One region of the Solibacillus sp. FSL K6-1523 genome, then DNA from elsewhere that is predicted to be linked to it. Evidence: riboswitches for the same ligand, from Rfam matches in the RefSeq annotation. Region 1 holds a riboswitch; each other region holds the start of a gene.

Region 1 (4,296 bases):
ATCTTTTAAATTTTCTTCGATGACGTTTTTATAAATTTTTGCCTCATATGGAATACGTTGATCAATCTTACCGTAATATGCCGACATATATTGAGGTAACATGTTATTCGTTACTTCACCATATAATCGAGCGTTCATATCCATTCTATGTCCAATTTCATGAGTTAAGCCCCAGTTAGGACCTCCCACTTCAAACGGAAGTAAAAGATTCGCCATCACATCGCCTTGTATACCGATATGGTCCGTATACGCATACATATAACCGAATGGCTGTGCAAGTCGTACATTTTCCCGAATGAATTTCGGATCGTGACTTTCACTTCTCGCATCTAATCCGTAATAGTTAAATATTTCTTCCATATGTGTATTGTATGATTCTATCGTCTGTAACGGGCTATAGCCATTTTCTATATACGTTTTATATGCACCTGTTGCAGTACCTGTCCATACAATATGATCACTTACAAATTCGAAAACATCTAAAACTTCTCGATTTTCCTTATTTGGATGTTTCGCAATATCTTCATCTATTTTCATTTTATATTCTTGTAAAAATGTTTTAAATTGTGCAACGTCCGTACCTTTTGTTGCGAACGGAATTTTTATAGCACCTTCAAATCGAATTTTAGGAGCTTTGCCTTGTTGTTCTTTTGTATATGGATTACTAATGTAAATACTTCCACCAGGTGTTATATCATTTTTATACCAATTATCTTTATTCACTTTTGGAACAGTTATTTCATTTTTACCTGGTGACAGTGTAACTTCTCTTCTCCAATTGGCGAAAGAACCTTCTTGTTGAGCAAATGCTAACTTCGGTAATGGACCATTTGTATCTGCATCCACATATACCGTAATTTTATCTCCTGGCTGAGCTGCAAATCCAGTCGGCTGAAGATTGTTACCGAAACCAAATTTCAACCTATCCTTCGCATGCTTCACCATATCTCCGCGTTGTTCCGCTTCAACAATCGTTCCTCCAACAGCTAATTCACCATTTACAATCGATTTCGCTAAATCTAAGCGTTCTTTTAAAATATTATATAAAGGATGCTCTTTTGCTTCATTTTCTAGAGCATTGATTTGATCGATGTTATTGAACTCAGGCACAAGCGCACTCATTGTACCGTCCGTGAAGATGCTATTGACCTTGTCTTGGATTACGTCTTCTTTATAAAAGGCTAATTCATTCAATGTTGCCCAGTTTTGATTTGATTTTTTGAACTTAAACTTCACGCGTTTAAATGTCGTTGGTTCAAATTTTGCTTCTATTAAACCTGAAATCATTCCATGTCGACCCGTTGCAACATGCTGGTACGTATCACCTGTAGATGTCCCTGATGCATAAATTTCAAATTCCTCAGCAAACCCTTTTCGGTCAGAGTTTCTTGCCCCGTACATAATGCGATTTAGTTTTACTGCTTCTTTGAATTCTACTTCTACTTCATTTGAGAAACTAGCTGAATTCGCCTTGTTCGTTTCCCAATATGTATCTAAATTCCCATCAATAGCATTTCCGATGACAGCAGTAGAATAGTGCCCCGCATTGTTTCGGATACTTTTAATATTTTCGTAGTCCATTCTATATAGCTTTGAGTAATCTTCATTCGCAAAGTGTGAGAATGTTTGTGTTGCAGCTGTAGTTGCTTCGATTTCACCCTGATTTATTAATGCATAAGCATTTTCTAAATCCTCTTTAAATAACGGATAGAGTGGGTGATTTTTCACTTCTTCTGTTAATTGATGAATTGCCTCAGCCGAATTAAATTCTTCGCTTACTGCGCTAAAAGTATCATCTGTAAATAATGTAGCCATCTTTTCAGATACCGCATCTTCTTTATAAAAACCAATCTCGGCTGCACTTGCCCAGTTTTGATTTGCTTTTTTATAAACAAATTTTAAACGCTTAAAATCTGCTGGTGCAAATTGAATTTCAACGATATCTCCTGTTGACCCTTTGTACTCACCAGAAGTAACAAGAGTAAAATCATCACCATCATTCGTTGATGAACGGTAAATTTCAAATTCTTGTGCAAAACCTTTCCCTTTTGCACCTGATTGACGAGCTGCATATACGATGCGATTTAATGAAGTTTTTTCGTCAAAGTTAAATGTCACTTCATTTGTGAATGTTGCACTGTTTGCTCTCCCTGTTTCCCAATGCGTATTCATCTCTCCATCGATTGCTTTCTCAAGTTGAGAATTCGGATAATTTCCACCGTTGTTTGTAATGGATGTAATATTGACATTCGCCATTTTAAACGTTTCATTATAGGCATGTAATAAATCATTGCCATATAAACTAAACTTATTAACAGTCGCATGCGGAACTTGTTCCACCTGATTGCTAATAACCGTTGTTGTCACTTTCGATTGTTGATGCTGATCTGCGAATACATGGATTGGCGCATTGACTAAACTTAATGTCATTGCCGCAGCTGTTGCAATTTTTACGACCTTCATATTCATTTCCTCCTAATGACTTAATCCCAAAAAAGCACATAAAAATAGAAGCCACCCTAAAAAAGAGTAGCTTCTATTTTTATAAAGTTTACATAACTTTATATTAACAAAAAGTAAAATGTACTCTTTGGCAACTGGCTGACATAGTTTTTCACCGTAGTCCCTATAGCTTTGCGTCCCGAGATTTCTCAAGGTTTGCCTATTTGATTGATTAATCCATACAATAGCATAATAAAATTTTGCTCCCAAGAATAATTTAGACTATTTGGTTATTATTTCTAGTATACAAATATTAGGTGTATCATTTTCATTTTCGTATAATATTATTATTTTAAAATAATAATCAGTCGTTATTTAAAAAATTAAGGGTATTTAGCCTTCCTCAAACCATCATAAATAGAACTTATACAGATTATTAAACAAACGTATACAGTAGAACTAAAAGACTATACATATAAATTGCATTTAAAATCCGTTCCATATATGATGGGCATATTCTAGTAGGAAAGGATTCGATTTCAATGAAAGAAATTATACTTATTTTATTACTTCAACTAATATATGTACCTTTATTTACACTTCGTACGATTTTCCTAGTAAAGAATATTACTATGCTCGCATCGTTAATTGGGATTGTCGAGATGCTCATTTATGTGTTCGGTCTGTCACTTGTATTTAGTGGCGATCAAGGGTTCCTTGCAATGGTCGTTTATGCTGTCGGATTTGGTATTGGGATTATTATCGGAACGCGCATTGAACAAAAACTCGCAATTGGCTATATTTACGTAATGATTAATACACAAAATCGCAATGAAGAATTAATCAAAATTATTCGTGAAGAAGGATTTGCCCTAACGACATACGTAGGCGAAGGACGCGACAGTCAGCGATATAAATACGAAATTTTAACAAATCGTAATCGCGAGAAGGAATTGTTTATGCTCGTGCAGCATTATGAGCCAACTGCGTTTATTATTTCCTATGAGCCGAAATCGTTTAAAGGCGGTTTTTTGGTTAAACGGATGAAGCAGCATAAGAAACATGAATAACCATTCAGCGGTCCCAATATGAAAAAGTGAAGAACAACAATATGCTTTAACCGTTATGACGAATGTATAAAAACTATTGTATAGTACTAGGTTGGGAGAAATTCGAAGTCGATACAGACGTATACATGCAAAAAATCGTTTCTCCCATTCTAGTATTTGATTCCTTATTTAAAATATGTATTGCTAGGCATAAAAAAGAAATGAGCCGATCTTGCACTCATTTCTTCCTGTACCTTCGTATCTGATCATATACATACGCGTGATTTCTGTTCTATTGCTTCTTCAACCTTGGATAATCTGTAATCGTACCAAAATCCCAAATATCAGTATCCCAACCAATGTAGATTGTTACTTCTGTTCCTTCTTTCATTTCGACAGTTGTGTGTGGCGTTCCTTTTCCAATATCTGATTGTCCTGTTGTATCACTATCGTAATAGCTGCTAGTTATGCTTCCACTAATTACATATCCGACCAAGCCGCCTACATTATTACTAGTTCCAGTCACATTGCCTGTCGCATAGCTATTTTTTATGCTTCCAGAACTACGCCCGACCAAGCCGCCTACTTGATACTGTCCAATCACACTGCCTGTCGCGTGGCTATTTTCTATGCTTCCAGAACTAACCCATCCGACCAAGCCGCCTACATAATCAGTTCCCTCCACACTGCCTGTCGCATAGCTATTTTCTATGCTTCCAGACCTAACCCATCCGACCAAGCCGCCTACTTGACCAGTTCCCTCCACACTGCCTGTCGCGTGGCTATTTGATATGCTTCCAGAACT
Region 2 (4,296 bases), 270 kb from region 1:
GTAGGAACAGGCGCTTTTACGATTCCATTAATGAAAAAGGTTGGGTATTCAAAAAACTTTGCGGGTGCTGTTGAAGCAAGTGCGTCTATCGGTGGACAAATTTTACCACCAATCATGGGTGCTGCTGCATTTATCATGGCTGAAACTACAGGAGTTGCGTATGGGACGATTGCCCTTGCTGCATTAATTCCAGCAGTACTCTATTTCTTAGGTGTTATTATGCAAGTCCACTTTCGAGCAGGACGTGATAATTTACGTGGTATACCTAAAGCAGACTTACCACTTGTGAAGGAAGTATTAAAGGCACGCGGTCATTTGTTATTGCCAATTGTGTTTTTAGTTTACTTACTCTATGTAGGTGTACCGATTGGTCAAACAGCTATCTATACAATTGTAGCAACTGTTATTATTGCAGCAATTCGTAAAGAAACACGTATGGGCTTTAAAGATATTTTAGCTGCATTAGATAGCGGTGCTCGCCAATCGTTAGCAGTTATGGTTGCTTGTGCGGTTGTGGGCATTATTATTGGTGTAGTTAGTTTAACTTCATTCGGTAATGTTATGACTTCATCAATTGCTAGCTTAGGTGCAGGATCTTTATTCTTAACATTATTCTTTACTATGATAGCATCGATGATTTTAGGGATGGGGTTACCATCAATTCCAGCGTATATTATTACGGCAACAATGGCTGCACCAGCTTTAGCTGAATTTGGTATTCCAATTTTAGTAGCGCATATGTTTGTTTTTTACTTCGGTATTTTTGCCAACATTACACCGCCTGTTGCTTTAGCGGCATTTGCAGGAGCGGGCATTTCTGGTGGAGATCCAATGAAAACAGGTTTTGCTGCATTGAAACTTGCATTAGCAGGATTTATCATTCCATATTTATTTGTTTATAATCCAGCTATGTTAATGATTGATACGACAAATATTGCGGTCAATGCTAAGGAATTCCCAATGGCGCCAATTTCATCTATTATTATCATAACAATAACGGCTATTATTGGCATCATTGCATTAAGTGCTGCGGCAGAAGGATTCTTCGTGACAAAGCTAAATTGGATATTGCGTATTATTTTAGGCGCAGGTGCAATCTGTATGATTATACCTGAAACATATACAGATATCGTTGGCTTAGTAATTGTGTTTGCAATTTTAGGTTACGATTTTGTAAGAAGTAAAAAGAGTAATATAGTAGCAGTTTAAATACTTGTAAAAGGTCACTCAAAAATTAGGGTGACCTTTTCTTTTGTTTTTTTTATAATTAATTCAACTAATTGGCAGCATTAGCTACTGAATAATTATAATTAACCAACTATTTCTATTCTCTTTCAAGAAAATCCTGAATTAATACAATATGTACTAGATGAAAGTACTAAAGTTGAAAAGATCTTACAAGTAATTTATACTGTTATAGTATTAATAATGTGTGAAATTTTACTTAGATACCTTTAAATTGAAAAAGGCAAACTTATTGAAAGGTAAGGACGCAAAGCTACGAGTCTAAAATCCTCTTGGATCATGACAGTCGGGTTGCCAAAAAAGAAGTGGTTATTTTGCTACCTCAACTTTTTTTGTTGTGGTAGTTTTTTATTTGAAAGAAATGTTGTAATGAATAACGGTGCACGCTATGAAGCCGCAGATGATAAAGAAATAGTAGCTAAAATATAGTTAGAGAGAAGGAGATTTAAGATGATAGTTGTTGATGAACCACGATATAAAATGGCTATTTATGAAGCAAAGAAAGAAGTACATGTTCAAGTAATTGGGTTTATTAAAGAGGATCTTGTTGAAGGCTTTTTAAACAATTTAGAAAAAACAAGTGGGATGGTACAGAAGAGAAATTATCGATTAGTTGTTGATGCAACTCATCAATCACCGCTTCCTTCGAAAGTTTCGGCAGGACTAGGAGAGACATTCATGTTCTACGCGTCTCTTGGATTTAAAGATATTGCCATTGTAAGTTCTATATCTAAAATTTCAGCAGTACAAATTCGAAATGCACTAGAGACAGTTGATTTCCCAGGTAGACTAGTTAATCATGTTTCTGAAACGACTTCAAACTAAATTTTAAATACACAGCTTTAAATGAGAGAGGAATAATATCACGATGCAAACAACAGCAGATTTATATACAATCGAAATTCTTACAAAGGATCAACCTGAATTAATTGAAAAAACAGCGGAATGTTTAGCGAAGACATTTGTTGGGGTAGAAGTTGGTGGAAGATGGATACAAGAGCCGATCATCGGATACGCTTTAAATTTACCTTATGAAGATTGGTATCAGTTTACGAAAGAATATATCGAAACATTTGCCCACCAAGGTTATTGTGCAATAGCGCTAGATAATGAACAAAATGTTTTAGGTGCACTAGTTGGGGATACAAATGCCTTTGAAATTATTGAAGAAGACATTTTTGGTGGAACATTTGCTGATATGAACGTTGTAATGCGTGTATTAGCGGATATTGATCAACGTTTCTTAGATGATTATAAAATACGTAACGGTAAAGATTTGGAAGACGGAGAAGCGTTACATATCTTTTTACTAGGGATCATTGCTGAACATAGTCGTCATGAAATTGTACAAGGCTTAGGTGACGCATTAATAAACAAGGCGAGAGAAGAAGGCTTAAAACTTGTACTAGCTGAAGCGACAAATCCGAAATCAATGCGCGTCTTGGAGAAGTATCATGGTCTAACAAAATATGTAGATGTAGAAGGAAATTTTATTGTTCATAAATATGAAGACAATGAAAGACTAAACAAAATTCCATCGACTACAGCAGATGGAATTTATATTGTTGTAAAGGAACTTTAAAACTTCATTATTAAATAAATTAGAAGAATAGGAGATTTTTCATGGGAGTTATTATGATGGTAATTATTGTCGTTTTATTGTGTACCTCTTTGTATTTTGCGTACCAATATTTTACGCTTAAACGCCAATCTCATATAAATAATGAGGTTACAAGTGAAATGACCGGACATTCTGCAAGTGAAGAAAATGAGCAAATTCAGTCGTTTGCAAAACTTGTAAATGAAAAAGGCGAAAAGTTGACGGAACATGGAGAATACGCCGCTGAAAAGGCTGATATTGTAAGGGCTGCAATAGATGAGGTAGGTAAAGGATTAAAAAAACAATTAATCGCTACTGAAGAAAGTTCTACTTCAATTGAAGATATGACAGTGGCTATTGAAGAGCTATCGATTAGATCAAACCAAATTTCAGAAAAATCGAATACGACATTAGAATTGACACAAGACGGTAATGATAAGTTAAAAGATTCGATGATAAAAATGGAAAAATTTAATGAAACAATTAATACAACATCTGGTGCGATTAATATTCTTGGTGAAAGATCACATGAGATTGGAAAAATTGTTAAAGTAATTACGGGAATTTCAGAGCAAATCAATTTATTAGCTTTGAACGCAGCGATTGAAGCAGCTCGTGCAGGTGAACACGGTAAAGGGTTTGCTGTAGTTGCTGGGGAAGTTCGTAAATTAGCTGAACAATCACGTCAGTCATCTTCTGAAGTATCGAATATTGTAAGAAACATTCAAGAAGAGACGGATAAAGTTGTATTTTCAATGAAGCAAGGTACAGAAGAATTTGCTCAAACGAATACAACAATTGTAGAAATTGGCGAGATGTTTGAAAAGATTGTAGAAATTACAAAAGTGATTGCTGAAAATAATGCGAATTCATCTGCAAGTACCGAAGAATTATCTTCAAGCTCACAGCAAATTTCGGCAGCAATGCAAGAGATTTCTTTCATTTCTCGAGAATCAGTTGAAATGTTTGAAGAACTAGTAGAAATTAGTGACGATGAATCAAGTACAATGGAAAAGTTAGTCCAGGAAGCCAAAAGTATTGCGGAATTAATAAACGACAAATAAATTAGTCATTAATTCAAGATACTGAAACTAGTAAAAGCAGACGGTTCGAAATGTGATCATGCATTTTCAATAACCGCCTGCTTTTTTGTATAGAGGTATCTGAAATAAAATAGAAATATTAAAAATTTCATGCGTATAGGATTGCGTTTTGCACATATCATAAACCCTTTGATATAGTATTACTAAATACGCAAAAACAAGCAAAATATTATTGGAGGTTTCGTATGGAAAACAGAAAATTATCACTAGAACAACAAGGAGAACTACTTGCCTTATTGAAAGCCCGTTTTGAGAAAAATATGAATCGTCATCCAGAGCTTGAATGGACAAACGTTCAAGAAAAGCTAGAAGCGAATCCTGAAAAACTATGGTCTCTTTGTGAAATGG
Region 3 (4,296 bases), 740 kb from region 1:
TAAAATGGATACATTATTTCCGATAAGATTTGCTACAAGTATTGTTACAACAGATGTTAGCAATAAAGATATAGTCCAATTACGCATGTTCATTGCCATGTTAATTACCAACTTTCATTGAGTTATTGCTTTTTGGCGTTCGGGTATGTTTAGGGCTAATTTTTGGCTCGAGCCAGTTATATAATTTATTTGTAATTGGAAGTGAAATTAATAAAGTAAAGTAAATCCCTACAACCGCTGCCAGCATATCACTTGCACCTGCGAGCATTATAATCTGGTCGGCGTATTCTGGATAAATAGCTGCTAATGTACCGGATGCAGCTGCCATCATTACACCACTACCAATTCCGCAAGCCATCGCTAAGGCGAGAGGGTGGAAAAAATCAAAAGATGCTACGATACTTGCTAAAAAACCAATATAAATGGTTCCGATTAAAAATCCGATTATGTAAATAGAAAGAGCTCCTCTTGCTTCCGGTGAATTTGCTCCGTAAAGGTGGCAAATTAATCCGTAGTCCTTATCCCTACATGTGGAGCTAGTTGCACCGATAGCTTCTCTTTTAATGCCGAGCATTAATGCAATCGGTAGGGCAAATAGTATGGTTCCGATATGTCCAAGCTCCTGAAAAGCTAATGCTGGACCTACATCTACTAACTTTGGAAGGTTTGAACCAGCAAGCACACCTACCTTTGCCATAAATGGTGTAATGGCTACAAGAACAAGAGAAGACGCCTTTTTTGCCTCTTTCTCTTTAAAAAATCCAAGAATATCACGGCCAAGTAAAACACTTATTACAATTGCAAAAAGCATCGGATAAATAATAATTAAAGCGGAGCCTATTTGGAACTTTTTCATACCAATAAGTTCTGCAATAAGAACGATAACAAATGCAGCTAAGTATAAACGGTAATTTTCTTTAATATTTTCCCATATTGATTGATGTTGTTCTGTGTTTTCCATGTTCTTTTTCCTCTCCTATGAAGTGATTCCATTCAAAATAATTCGGTATAAATGTGAGTAAAAAGAGAAAACCCCGGTTAATTAACCAGGGTTTGACATAAAAGAAAAACAAAAAACAAGAAATAGCCCTAAACAAAAGCAATGGATCTGCCTAGTGTTAAGAACATATCGTTTTTGTTATTCCTCATAGTCAAACTATTCACGGTAGTTTGGTAGAAACTTTTGGACCATATCTCCAAATTTATACGAAGAACTCAAAAGGCGAACATTAACGTTGAACTTTATAGTTATCGTTCGCGTGTATATCAATTTACATTCTTTTTATAAGAAAGTCAAAGTCTTTTTGAATCCATTTATAAAATATAAAGCTAATTATTATGAGGCGATAGTTAGTAACTAAATGGATTTGTATGAATTTATTGAAAAAGAGCATGGAAACCACAACATAAGTTAGCGAAACTTTCAGAAATGCATTTCCAAACGCCTACAAACCACTTTAGGTATTTTTTGAATAGTTCGTAACGGTTTTGCTACTACCTTCCTGTGATCTACCAAAAACTATGAATTTGAAATGTGTTCATGAAGAAATTACAAAGAGCTATTAAAGCAATTAGGATTGATCAAAAACCTTGAAGTTTGTTATGCGAAGTGAGATTATAAGTAGGTGTGATTTTAAACTAAAATTATAGAAGATTAGGGCAAACTGTTCCGAAAGGGCAGGACGCAAAGCCTAGGGTCTAAAGTTTAGGGGACTATTAAAAGTCCTGTAATTTAAACAATGATCGCCTGGTTACCGAATTTATGAGTTAATATATAAATTCTTTGGCTACTCTATATTAAATAGAATAGCCTTTTTGAGCGTTTAAAACTATCTGGAATTAGGGAAAGGTCATAGTTAGAAGGGGTTAAGGGATTCTTGAAATTAGTAGCTTTAGCAGCAGGGAATCTACGCTTGATTCACTAGTATGTAAATGGAGAGGATTGTAAAAATGAATAAGAAGAAAATATCGTTTAAGGCAAAGTTATTAGTTTTCTCTTTATTACTATCATTAGTACCGATAGTTTTTATTGGAGTTTTAGTTAACGGAACCGTTAGCAAAAAAACGAAGGACGATTATATTACTTTCAGTGAAAGAGAAATTAAATAAGTGGATAACGGAATTGCTCTATACTTTGAAACGATTAGGGAAAACGTCAATTTATTAGCGAATGACCGTTTCGTTGTAGATGCTGATTCGAGTATTACTTCTTATAAAGACATTGCGGGAGAAGGTTCACTCGATATGACACCTTCAGCAAATGGGGATAAGGAGAAAGCTATTTTTGATGTGTTTTCTCGTTTTAGTGATAGTCATCCTAATGCCCCTTATGTTTATATGGGTACATCGGATGGCGGTTATATTCAATATCCAGAAGGCCCCGTGCCAGCTGGTTTTGATCCGAGAGATCGCCCTTGGTACAGCGCGGGTGTTGAAGAACCAGGAAAAGTAAAATTAACAAGTGCTTATGCAGCAACGGGTATAGAAGGAATTATCGTAAGTAATGTTGTATCGATTGAAAAAGATGGCAAACAAATAGGTGTGTTAGGCTTAGATGTAAGTTTAGACGGCTTAACAGATATTATTAAGGAAGTAAGTATCGGTGAAAATGGGTATGTCATTCTTGCACAAGAAGATGGGACAATCCTTGCACATCCAAGAGATCCTGAATTGAATTTCCAACCAATTTCTTCATTAAATATCCCTTCATTAGAATTTTCCGAAGAGGATGGCATATTTGAAACGAAATTAGATGGAGAAGACTATGTGTTCAATACAATCTCTTCAGAAATTGATGGCTGGAAGTATATTGCTGTCATCGAGAAGGCTGAAATTTTAAGTACAGCGACTTTCATAAGAACAATGCTTTTCGTAATAGGTGGAGTTATTGCAATCCTTGCTGTCATCGCTTCTATTATTATGAGTTTACGTATAACGAATAGAATTAATAGTATTAGTGATTTATCTTTAGCGATGTCTAAAGGTGATTTAACGCAACAAGTTACGGTAAAGGTAAATGATGAAATTGGGGATATGGGTAGGAATTTCAATACGATGTCAAACAGTTTGAAAGAAACGATGCAAAAAATTGCGCATGAATCGCAACAATTATCAGCTACATCTGAGGAGCTAGCAGCGTCTTCAATCCAAAATCAATCAGCTTCTAATGAAATATCTGAATCGATTCAACTTGTTGCGACTGGAACAGATGAACAAGATGCTGCGATGAAAAAAGCAGTTGGTATTATTAATGAAGTATTTAAGCATGTAGATGATGTGACAGTAAGTATGAATAATGTAAAAGATTCGATACAATATTCGACGGAAACGGCTAAACAAGGTAGTGATGTCGTTGAACAAACAGTAAATCAGATGAGTGAAATTGATAAAAATGTAAGTTCTTCTGCTGAAAAGATTAGCATGTTAAATGAAAAATCAAATGAAGTTAGACAAATTAGTTTAATGATACAATCTATTTCAGAGCAAACGAATTTATTAGCTTTAAATGCTGCTATTGAAGCGGCAAGAGCGGGTGAACATGGAAAAGGATTTGCAGTAGTAGCAGATGAAGTTCGAAAACTAGCTGAGCAATCTAGCAACTCAGCATTGCAAATCAATGAAATTATTCAAGATATCGGTCGAGGTATTGAAGATTCAATGGGCCTTGTCAATGAAAGCGGGAAAGCATTTGGAGAAATTAACGAATCCATTCTCGCGGGTACAACAAAAATCACCGAAGCTAGCATAGCAATGGAAAACATGAAAAATCATATAGCTGAAGTAGTCGTTCATATAGAAAAGGTTTCAAAAACGAGTATTGAAGTAAATAATTATTCTCAAAACGTAGCCGCCTCTTCTGAAGAAATGAGTGCCTCCATGGAAGAAGTTTCAGCAGTTTCTCAAGAGCTAGCTAGAATGTCAAATGAATTGGAAATGGCCGTTCAGCAATTTAAATTGTAATCGTGTATATGATTTACAACAGAAAAATATGTAAATCATATAGGGAAGAAAGAAATATATAAATGATTGAGGCTTGTCATAAGGGTTTTATACTTATGACGAGCCTTTTGTATTTCTTATTAACTGTACATACTTAGAGAAAAATAATAAGAAAACATTAAGAATTGATGTGCGTGTTTGTTAAGATTTTATTAGTATCATAACCTTATACGAATCCTATAGGGGTGATCACAGGAACCTAAAGAGTTGGAGGAGTGAGTGGGATTGAACATTTTAGTATGTGATGATGATAAAGAAATTGTAAGAGCAATTAGCATTTATTTAGAAAATGAAGGA

The links. A riboswitch is a leader RNA that binds a small molecule or an ion and turns the genes downstream of it on or off. The one in region 1 is predicted to bind cyclic di-GMP.
Region 2: linked by a shared signal. The riboswitch ahead of MHI10_RS18685 (hypothetical protein) and the one ahead of MHI10_RS17345 (NPCBM/NEW2 domain-containing protein) in region 1 are both predicted to bind cyclic di-GMP.
Region 3: linked by a shared signal. The riboswitch ahead of MHI10_RS21045 (methyl-accepting chemotaxis protein) and the one ahead of MHI10_RS17345 (NPCBM/NEW2 domain-containing protein) in region 1 are both predicted to bind cyclic di-GMP.

The regions. Positions count from the first base shown of each region.
Region 1 is NZ_JBBOSU010000001.1:3,600,590-3,604,885, forward strand. It holds gene MHI10_RS17345 (NPCBM/NEW2 domain-containing protein) at 1-2,463, opposite strand, end outside; cyclic di-GMP riboswitch class I at 2,590-2,673, opposite strand; gene MHI10_RS17350 (DUF5698 domain-containing protein) at 2,985-3,512, shown strand; gene MHI10_RS17355 (GLUG motif-containing protein) at 3,784-4,296, opposite strand, start outside.
Region 2 is NZ_JBBOSU010000001.1:3,868,700-3,872,995, reverse strand. It holds gene MHI10_RS18690 (TRAP transporter permease) at 1-1,209, shown strand, start outside; cyclic di-GMP riboswitch class I at 1,458-1,544, shown strand; gene MHI10_RS18685 (hypothetical protein) at 1,696-2,070, shown strand; gene MHI10_RS18680 (hypothetical protein) at 2,114-2,827, shown strand; gene MHI10_RS18675 (methyl-accepting chemotaxis protein) at 2,869-3,909, shown strand; gene MHI10_RS18670 (DUF4256 domain-containing protein) at 4,134-4,296, shown strand, end outside.
Region 3 is NZ_JBBOSU010000001.1:4,345,071-4,349,366, reverse strand. It holds gene MHI10_RS21055 (hypothetical protein) at 1-99, opposite strand, end outside; gene MHI10_RS21050 (DUF3100 domain-containing protein) at 101-961, opposite strand; purine riboswitch at 1,129-1,230, opposite strand; cyclic di-GMP riboswitch class I at 1,649-1,759, shown strand; gene MHI10_RS21045 (methyl-accepting chemotaxis protein) at 2,110-3,960, shown strand; gene MHI10_RS21040 (response regulator transcription factor) at 4,225-4,296, shown strand, end outside.